Regions from separate parts of the Rhodococcus sp. WB9 genome, predicted to be linked through region 2. Evidence: riboswitches for the same ligand, from Rfam matches in the RefSeq annotation. Region 2 holds a riboswitch; each other region holds the start of a gene.

Region 1 (3,203 bases), 3.0 Mb from region 2:
CCCGACGTGATCGGTGGCAGCTACATCGGGCCGGACGGCCTGTTCGAGCAGCGTGGCCATCCGAAGGTGGTGGGCTCCAACAAGAAGTCGCGGGACGAGCACACCGCGCGGGCGCTGTGGGCGCTGTCGGAGGACCTGACGGGCGTCGAGTTCACGTTCGGGTGACGCGACGCCCGTCAGGGTTGCTCAGTCTTCGGTGACCTCGAGGGTGACGTCGATGTTGCCGCGGGTGGCGTTGGAGTAGGGGCACACCTGGTGTGCCTTCTCGGTCAGCTCGAGCGCCTCGGCGCGCGGCAGGTGGGGCAGGGAAACCTCGAGGGTGACGGCGAGACCGAATCCGCCGCTGTCCGTCGGGCCGATGCCGACGCGGGCGCCGACGGCCGAGTCGGCGACGTTCGCCTTCGCCTGACGGCCGACCAGCTGGAGCGCGGAGTGGAAGCATGCCGCGTATCCGGCGGCGAACAGCTGCTCGGGGTTGGTGCCGTCGCCGGACCCGCCCATCTCGGTGGGGATCGCGAGGTTCAGGTCGAGCTTGCCGTCGGACGTGCGGGCGTGGCCGTTGCGGCCTTCTCCGGTCGCGAGGGCGTCGGCGGTGTAGACGATCTTCATGGTTACTTCTCTCCTGTAGGGGTGGTGAAGCTGTGGAGTGATTCGGTGAGACGCGACAGTGTGTCCCGGAGGGCGACGAGTTCGTCGATCTCCATTCCCGTCGAGTCGGCGAGTTCGGCGGGGATGCCCTCCGCGGCGGCGCGGAGGGCCGCACCCTTCTCGGTGAGGTGGATCCCGACCCGGCGCTCGTCGGCCGTGGAGCGCCGGCGTTCGACCAGGCCCAGGGTTTCGAGCCGCTTGAGCAGTGGCGACAGCGTGCCGGTGTCGAGGTCGAGGGCGTCGCAGATCTCACGTACTCCGCGGCCGTCCCGTTCCCAGAGCACCAACAGCACGAGGTACTGCGGGTAGGTCACTCCCAACGAGTCGAGCATCGACCGGTATCTCGCCGTCATGGCCCGGGAAGCCGAGTACAGGGCGAAGCACACCTGGCGGTCGAGGGTGAGGTTGTCGGTCACCCCTGAATAGTTGCACACAACTAGGTTGTGCACAACCAAGAACTGGAATCGGTGATTGCGCTTACACTGTTGGCCAGTGACACGGGGTGCTGCCCGGCGACGAGCCGGACGGCTGAGAACAGACCCGTCGAACCTGAACTGGGTAATGCCGGCGAAGGGATGTCGCGGAGACGGCCGTATGCGCTCATCCGATGTCTCGTCGCCGACCGAACGGAAGGTGGCAGCATGCAGCTCGACAAGCAGATCGTCCTGGTGACCGGCGGTGGGCGGGGCCTCGGCGCCGCCATCGTGCGGTCGTTCGCGGCGCAGAACGCACGGGTGATCGTGAACTACCGGAACAGCCGGGAGGCGGCCGAAGAACTCGCGACCTCCCTGGGTGCGGACCGTGCGGTCGCGCTCCGGGCCGACGTCACGGACGCCGGCCAGGTGGCTGCGCTGTTCTCCGCGGCGGAGGAACACTTCGGCTCACCGGTGACCACGGTGGTCAACAACGCGCTCGCCGACTTCTCCTTCAACGGCGACGCACGCGACAAGGCCGACGTCATCACGTGGGATGCCTTCGACTCGCAGCTGCGTGGCAGCGTGAAGGCGACCCTGCACACGACGCAGGCCGCGCTGCCGGGCATGCGTTCGCTCGGGTTCGGCCGGATCGTGAGCATCGGAACCAACCTGTTCCAGAACCCCGTCGTCCCGTACCACGACTACACGGCCGCCAAGGCCGCGGCGCTGTCGCTGACCCGCACGCTCGCGGCCGACCTCGGTCCCGACGGCATCACCGTCAACATGGTGTCGGGCGGGCTGCTCCGCACCACCGACGCGAGCGCCGCCACTCCCGACGAGGTGTTCGACCTCATCGCGGCGAGCACCCCGCTGCAGCGGGTCACCACGCCGGACGAGTTCGCCGACGCGGTGCTGTTCTTCGCGTCCCCTTGGTCGCGTGCGGTGACCGGCCAGAACCTCGTCGTCGACGGCGGACTGGTCAAGGACTGACATGAGCGAGGCCCGGCAACTGCACTTCAACGCGTTCCTCTACAGCTGCGGGCACCACGGCGCCGCGTGGCGGCACCCCTCGTCCCACGTGGAGCGACTCTGCGACATCGCCTACTACGAGGAGTTGGCGCAGACCGCGGAGCGCGGCTGCCTCGACGCGGTGTTCTTCGCGGACGGGCATTCGGTGCGCGACCCCGCATCCGGAGGCATGTGGTTCCTCGAACCGCTCACCGCGCTGTCCGCGATGGCGCGCGCGACGGAGCGGGTCGGACTCGTGACGACGGTGTCCACCACGTTCTACACACCGTTCCACGCCGCCCGGATGCTGGCGTCGCTCGACCACATCAGCGGCGGCCGTGTCGGCTGGAACGTGGTGACATCCATGTTCGACGCCGAAGCGCGCAACCACGGACTCGAGGAGATGCCGCCGCACGACGAGCGCTATTCGCGCGCCGCGGAATTCGTCGACGTGGCACTCGCCCTGTGGGATTCGTGGGAGCCCGACGCGCTCGTGCTCGACCGGGACGGCATCTTCGCGGACCCGGCCAAGGTGAAGCCGGTCGAGCATCGAGGAAAGTATTTTCTCGTGGACGGTCCGCTGAACGTGCCGCACTCGCCGCAGGGTCGTCCCGTGCTGTTCCAGGCCGGCGCGTCCGATCAGGGCCGCGACCTGGCCGCCCGGTGCGCCGAGGGCATCTACGCCGTCGCCTACGACCTCACGGCCGCGCAGAGCTACTACGGCGACGTGAAGCTGCGCATCCGTGCGGCGGGCCGCGACGCCGACGCGGTGGTCGTGATGCCCGGTCTCGTGACCTATGTCGGTTCGACCGGTGCGGAGGCCCGGCGGAAGAAGGCGGAACTCGACGCGCTCCTGCCCGTCGAACAGTCGCTGGCGCAGTTGTCGATGTTCGTCCAGCAGGACTGCAGTGCCTGGGAATTGGACGCACCGGTTCCCGCGCTGCCGCCGCTGTCGGAGTTCACCGGGCCGCAGGGCCGGTACGACACGATCCTGCGGATCATCGACAAGGACCGTCCCACCGTGCGGTCGCTGCTGGGCACGTTGGCGGCTGGCGGCGGCCACTGCACCATGATCGGAACCCCGGAATCGATCGCCGACGAGATCGAGGTGTGGTTCCGCCGCGGCGGGGC
Region 2 (3,203 bases):
AGTTTGGCGGGAGTCGACTCCAGGAACGCGCGCAGTTCCTTGCGGCGTGCCACCGCGGGGTCGACGTCGTCGTCCGCGGCGGCGGACAATGCGCGGCTGCCGTGGGGTTCGATCGACGGCGCCTCACGCAGAACCACCTCGCACCCCTCCCGTGTCATGGCCGCACCTTGTGGGGAGCATATAAGCAGCGGTCGGTTCACGACTGCCGACGGGCAGTTCCGGAAGAAACCGTTAGTGTGAGGGAACTGCAGGGAGACCCATCAGGTCGGACAGGGGTAGTCGATGCGTGGTGACGGTGACGGTTGGGCAACCGGGCCGGACGGCAGTCGTCATTGGGGCAAGCACGGTGCCGCCGGGTTGTTGCTGCGTGCGCCGCTCCCCGACGAGACGCCGGCCGTGCTGCTACAGCACCGTGCGGTCTGGAGTCACCAGGGCGGTACGTGGGCGTTGCCCGGCGGTGCCCGGGACAGCCACGAGTCCACCACCCACGCCGCGGTGCGCGAGGCCCACGAGGAAGCAGGCATCGAGAGCGCGGCCATCCGCGTCCGCACCGAGGTCGTCACGATGAAGGCCGCGAGCGGCTGGAGTTACACGACGGTGATCGCCGACGCCGAGCGCCCACTGCCCACCGTCGCGAACGGCGAGAGCACCGAACTGCGCTGGGTGCGGGAAACTGACGTCGCCGGGTTGCCGCTGCACCCGGGATTCGAAGCCGGGTGGCCGCAACTGCGTACCACCGAGGTGCGATTGCTGCTCGATCGGCACGACGTGCTGGGTGAACGCGGCGCGCTGGCACAGTTGTCGAAGGCCCTGCCCCGCACGGTGCACCTGCCCGACCGCACTTACGGGTGGCTGCCGCGCGTCGAGGTGCTCGAGGCCCTGGACGCCGTCGGCCGCCTCGCCGAACCGGCCGGCCACGGCACCACGCTGGGAACGGTGACGGCGGTCGTCACCACCGACCCCGACCTGATCGAACAGTTGCCGACCACCATCGTGGTCCTACCGCCCGCCACCGTGCTGGACTGGCTGGATCAGCCGTAACTACGCGTTCTGCTGCAGCAGGGCGGACAGCGAGCGTGCGGCGGCCTGCGGGTCGCGGGCCTCGGTGACGGCCCGGACGACGACGATGCGGGAGGCCCCCGCGGCGAGGATCTCCGGAACCCGGGACTCGTCGATGCCGCCGATCGCGAACCACGGGCGGTTCGGCTCCGAATCGGCGGTCGATCGCACCAGATCGATGCCCGACGCGGTCCGCCCCGGCTTGGTGGGGGTGGCCCACACCGGACCGGTGCAGAAGTAGTCGACGCCGTCCTCGATCGCCGCCAGGCTGGCCTGGGCGCGGCTGTGGGTGGAGCGGCCGATCAGGACGTCGGAACCCACCACGGTCCGTGCGTACGGGACGGGCAGGTCGCCCTGGCCGAGGTGCAGCACGTCGGCTCCGGCCGCCAGCGCCATGTCGGCGCGGTCGTTGACCGCGAGCAGCGCTCCGTGCCGCCTGGCAGCGGCCGCGAGCACCGACAGCGCCGCCAGTTCGTCCCGGGCGTCCATCGTGCCGAACTTCTTCTCTCCGGCCGAGCCCTTGTCGCGGAGCTGGATGATGTCGACGCCGCCGGACAGTGCGGCCTCGGCGAACTGCGCCAGGTCGCCCTTCTCGCGCCGAGCATCGGTGCACAGGTACAAACGTGCTGTTCCGAGGCGGCGCCGACGGTCCGTGAGGTTGCTGTGATGCGAGGTGGTCACGGCATGACGGTAGCCTCTACGGTGAAAGTGCAACACGGGAGTCCCGGGGAACGTGGGGCTGAGAGGGGCTCACGCCGAGCCCGACCGTCATACCTGACCCGGATCATGCCGGCGCAGGAAGTGAGGTGGAGTTCAATGGCGAGATCGGTATCCGTCGTCGGAGGCGGAGTGATCGGCCTGTCCATTGCGTGGCGAGCAGCCCGCAACGGCTGGTCGGTACGGCTGTACGACCCGTCGATAGGTTCGGGAGCGTCCTGGGTGGCGGGCGGCATGCTCGCCCCGTTGTCCGAGGGCTGGCCAGGCGAGGAGAGCGTCCTCGAACTGGGGAGTGCATCGCTCGACCGGTGGCCCGAATTCGGGAAGGAACTCGAGGCCGGAGCCGGCGTCGAGTTGTTCACGTCGGAAAGTTCGCTCACCGTCGCGCTGGACGGCGCCGACGCGGAGGACCTGCGGACCATCGCCGAATGGGTGGGCGCCCAGGGGCGGGAACTGCAGATCCTGGGCCGCGCCGAAGTCCGGGCCCTCGAGCCGATGCTGGGTCGCGGAGTCCGATTGGGACTCTTGGCCGTCGACGAACTGGCCGTGGACAACAGGCTGCTGTTGCAGGCGCTGCAGCGGTGCGCCGCCGACGCCGGAGTGGAGCTGATCGGGGAGGCCGTGCACAGCCTCGACCGGCTCGACACCGACCAGATCGTCGTCACCGCGGGCATCGCGTCACCGGCCCTGTGGCCCGGGCTTCCGGTACGCCCGGTGAAGGGCGAGATCCTGCGGTTGCGCTCGCGTCCCGGGGTGACTCCCGCGCCGGGCCGGACCATCCGCGGCAGCGTGCACGGCAGGCCCGCCTACCTGGTGCCGCGTGCCGACGGCATCGTCGTCGGTGCCACCCAGTACGAGTCGGGCAACGACACGCAGGTCACGGTGGCCGGTGTGCGCGACCTGATCGCGGACGCCGAGGCCCTGATGCCCGCCATCGGCGAGTACGAACTGCACGAGACCTCGGCGGGTCTGCGTCCGATGACCCCGGACAACCTGCCGCTGATCGGCCGGGTGTCCGATCGGGTCGTGGTGGCGACGGGACACGGCCGTAACGGCATCCTGCTCACCCCGGTGACCGCCGACGCGACGATGGCATTGTTGGAGGGCTCGGCATTGGTCGAGGCGAAAGCCGCCGACCCCGAACGTTTCGAGAAAGTAGCGAGGTAGAGATGAGTGAGCAGCAAGTAGTGGTGCCGATCGGCATCAGCGTCAACGGCGAGGACCACGAGTTCACGGAACCGTTGACCGTCACCGGGCTGCTGGAGGTGCTGAACCTGCCCACCAAGGGCATCGCGGTGGCAGTGAACGGCGCCGTGTTCCCGCGAGCCCGGTGGGACGAGCTCGTGGTCCGGGGCTGGGAGATCGAGATCCTCACGGCGGTGCAGGGTGGCTGACGCGACGCCCGGCGTGCAGAAGGGCCTCACGAT
Region 3 (3,203 bases), 600 kb from region 2:
CCACGGGTGCCATGGCGAGCGTGCCCGGGATCCTCGTCGGCACCTCGTTGACGAGTGTGTCGCTGGCCTCGATCACCGTGCGGTACGGAAGGTGCAGCAGTGTGTCGATCTGCCCGGGTTCCACCTCGAGGATGTCGAGGAACTGTTTCGCGACGGTGGCCGCCCGCTCGCTCCCGTAGACCGACGTGGCGGGCGGACTCTGGGCGATCGCGCGGTGGAACAGCCCCTCGGCGCTCGGACACGTCATCAGCGTGGTGATCGACCCGGCTCCGGACGACTCGCCGAACACCGTCACCTCGTCCGGGTCACCGCCGAACGATGCGATGTTGTCGCGCACCCATGCGAGGGCCGCGACCTGGTCACGCAGCCCGCAGTTGGTCTCGAACACCCGCTCGGCCGTCGAGAACGACGACAGGTCGAGGAAGCCGAGCGCTCCCACCCGGTAGTTGAACGAGACCAGCACGACGTCGCCGAGGGTGGACAGGATGCGCCCGTTGTAGATGCCCTGGGCTGCGGTTCCCAGGCAGTAGGCACCGCCGTGGATCCACACCATCACCGGCCGCGGAGTGCCGTCGGGTCTCGGGGCCCAGACGTTGACGGACAGGCAGTCCTCGTCCATCTCGAGTCCCGCATCGATGGGGACGGCGGTGCCATGCCCCTGCGGCGCCATCGGGCCGAAGTCGACGCAGTCGCGCACACCTTCCCACGGTGCGGGCGGGACCGGCGCGCGAAACCGCAGGTCGCCGACGGGCGCCGCGGCGAACGGAATGCCCTTCCACGCGTAGACGTCGCCCTCGGGATAGCCACGCACCTCGCCGTCCCGGGCACGGACGACGAGCGTGTCGCCGGACTTGTCGACCTCCACGGACGAATCTCCTCACGCAGCACGTACCGGGAATCTCTCGCCAAACTACCAACGAATAGCAGGCAGGACCGATCGAACGCGAGATAGATCAACCGTGCGCTAACATTCCTGCGTGGCCGCATGGACCGATTCCGACGGCAGGAGCCTCCTCGACTATCCGCGCCCCTCCGTGGCGGTCGACGTCGCCGTCCTCACCGTCGACGGAACGGAACTGAAAGTGCTTGTGGCTCTTCGCCGTTCAGGCCAATTTACCCTTCCCGGCACCTTCCTCCACGAGGGTGAACGACTGCGGGACGCCGCCGAGCGGTGCCTGCGCATCACGGCCGGGCTGACGGGCACCGAATTCCATCAGCTGGCGATGCTCGACGACCCCGGCCGCGACGATCGCGGGTGGGTGCTGTCGATGACGCACGGCGCCGCGCTGCCCCGCACAGCGCTCCCCCGCGACACGATGTTGATCACCGTCGACGACGACCGGGTGACGCAGGAGATGGCGTTCGACCACGCGGACGTCGTCGCCCTCGCCGTCGCCGACCTGCGCGAGCGGTACGCGCGGGCCGTCGACCCGTCCGGCCTGGCCGGCGACACGTTCACGGTGCTCGAACTCCGCCGGGTGTACGAGGTGGTGTTCGGACGTCCCCTGCCGAAGGACTCGTTCCGGCGGCACATGAGGCCGGCCCTGGAGAACACCGGCGACATGGCCGTCGTCGGGACCGGCCGGCCCGCCGAGATCTACCGGCGCGGCCCCGCGTCTCTCCCGCCGACCGCGGCCGCGTTTCTCGCCGGCTGAGCCCGTCGACCGACCCGGGCCTTTCCACCCGCGGCACGGCCGGTGCTAGGGTCGGCTTGTTCTGACACGGGGTGCTCCGCACAGGCGGGGCTGAGAACACACCCGGGAACCTGCTCAGGTAATGCTGACGAAGGGATGTCAACGTTGTGAATAGCTCTGTCCACGATGCTGCCGGCGCCGGCCAGCACGCCCGATTCACGGACCACTTGTGGGACCGGACCAAGGTGCTGCGCGAGGCGATCGACGAACTCGAGTTCCTGCGCCGCCTCGGCGACGGAACGCTGCCGCTGGACGTGTTCCGCACTTACATCGAGCAGGATTTCCTGTACCTGACCGGGTACGCGAAGGCTCTCTCACTGGTCGCCGCGCATGCGCCGGGCCCGGTCGAGGCCGGGTTCTGGGCGGGCTCGGCCGCCGAGGCCGCCACGGTCGAGGCGACGCTGCACCAGAATCTGCTGACCAGCGGACGACTCCCCGAGTCGGACGTGGAGCCGCAGCATTCGCCGGCCTGCCTCGGGTACATCTCGTACCTGACGGCCGTCGCCGCCACCGAGTCGTACGCGGTGGCTGCGGCCGCGGTGCTGCCGTGCTTCTGGATCTACGCCGATGTCGGGCACCGGCTCGCGGCGAGCGCCCGTGAGGTGCTCTCCGCCGACCCGTCGCACCCCTACGCACAGTGGGTGACCACCTACGACGCCGAGGAGTTCCACGCCGCCGTCGCGACGGCCCGCGAACTCGTGGACGCCGCGGCCGAGGCCGCGACCGATGCCCAGCGTGAGGCGATGGCGGAGGCGTTCGTGATCGCCAGCCGCTACGAACACATGTTCTGGGACACCGCTCTCAACAAGCAGGAATGGCCGGCGTCGTGACACTCTTCTCTCGTACCAAGCGCGCTGCCACCGCAGCCGTCGTCCTGGTCTCCGCCCTGTCGCTGCTCACCGGTTGCGCCGGTGACTCGCAGTCCGGCGACACCATCCGGTTCGCACTCGACTGGACACCGAACACCAACCACACCGGGCTGTTCGTCGCCCAGCAGGAAGGCTGGTTCGCGGACGCCGGACTCGACGTGCAGGTGCTGCCCTACAACGACACCTCGCCCGACACCCTGGTCGACGCCGGCAACGCGGAGTTCGGGGTGAGCTTCCAGAGTTCTGCGACGTTCTCGAAGGCCGCGGGCGCACAGACCACGTCGGTGATGGCTCCGCTGCAGCACTGGGCGACGGGCATCGCGGTGAAGGCGGATCGCGCCGACATCACCCGCCCCCGGGATCTGGACGGCAAGATCTACGCCGGGTTCGCGGACCCGGACGGCGAGGAGACGCTGAAGCAGATCATCCGGAACGACGGCGGCAAGGGCGAATTCACCACCGTCACGCTCGGCACCTCGGCGTACGAGGCCGTGTACTCCGGCACCGCCGACTTCACCGTCTCGTTCTTCGGCTGGGAGGGCATCGAGGCCGAGCACCAGGGCACCCCGATGCGCTACTTCCACTACACCGACTACGGCTTCCCGGATGCGTACGCGCTCGTCATCGAGGGCAACGAGCA

What was found. Region 2 has a riboswitch for thiamine pyrophosphate ahead of thiO (glycine oxidase ThiO). Riboswitches for the same ligand answer to the same signal wherever they lie in the genome.
Region 1: another riboswitch for thiamine pyrophosphate. It lies ahead of FND50_RS07260 (3-oxoacyl-ACP reductase); the one in region 2 lies ahead of thiO (glycine oxidase ThiO).
Region 3: another riboswitch for thiamine pyrophosphate. It lies ahead of FND50_RS26315 (TenA family protein); the one in region 2 lies ahead of thiO (glycine oxidase ThiO).

What each region holds. Positions count from the first base shown of each region.
Region 1 is NZ_CP041769.1:1,511,994-1,515,196, forward strand. It holds gene FND50_RS07245 (oxidoreductase) at 1-165, shown strand, start outside; gene FND50_RS07250 (organic hydroperoxide resistance protein) at 187-609, opposite strand; gene FND50_RS07255 (MarR family winged helix-turn-helix transcriptional regulator) at 612-1,064, opposite strand; TPP riboswitch at 1,137-1,241, shown strand; gene FND50_RS07260 (3-oxoacyl-ACP reductase) at 1,290-2,054, shown strand; gene FND50_RS07265 (LLM class flavin-dependent oxidoreductase) at 2,056-3,203, shown strand, end outside.
Region 2 is NZ_CP041769.1:6,226,974-6,230,176, reverse strand. It holds gene FND50_RS29150 (hypothetical protein) at 1-158, opposite strand, end outside; gene FND50_RS29145 (NUDIX hydrolase) at 283-1,041, shown strand; gene thiE (thiamine phosphate synthase) at 1,042-1,740, opposite strand; TPP riboswitch at 1,765-1,879, shown strand; gene thiO (glycine oxidase ThiO) at 1,876-2,943, shown strand; gene thiS (sulfur carrier protein ThiS) at 2,946-3,170, shown strand; gene FND50_RS29125 (thiazole synthase) at 3,163-3,203, shown strand, end outside.
Region 3 is NZ_CP041769.1:5,623,467-5,626,669, forward strand. It holds gene FND50_RS26305 (carboxylesterase/lipase family protein) at 1-865, opposite strand, end outside; gene FND50_RS26310 (NrtR DNA-binding winged helix domain-containing protein) at 978-1,655, shown strand; TPP riboswitch at 1,713-1,808, shown strand; gene FND50_RS26315 (TenA family protein) at 1,802-2,524, shown strand; gene FND50_RS26320 (ABC transporter substrate-binding protein) at 2,509-3,203, shown strand, end outside.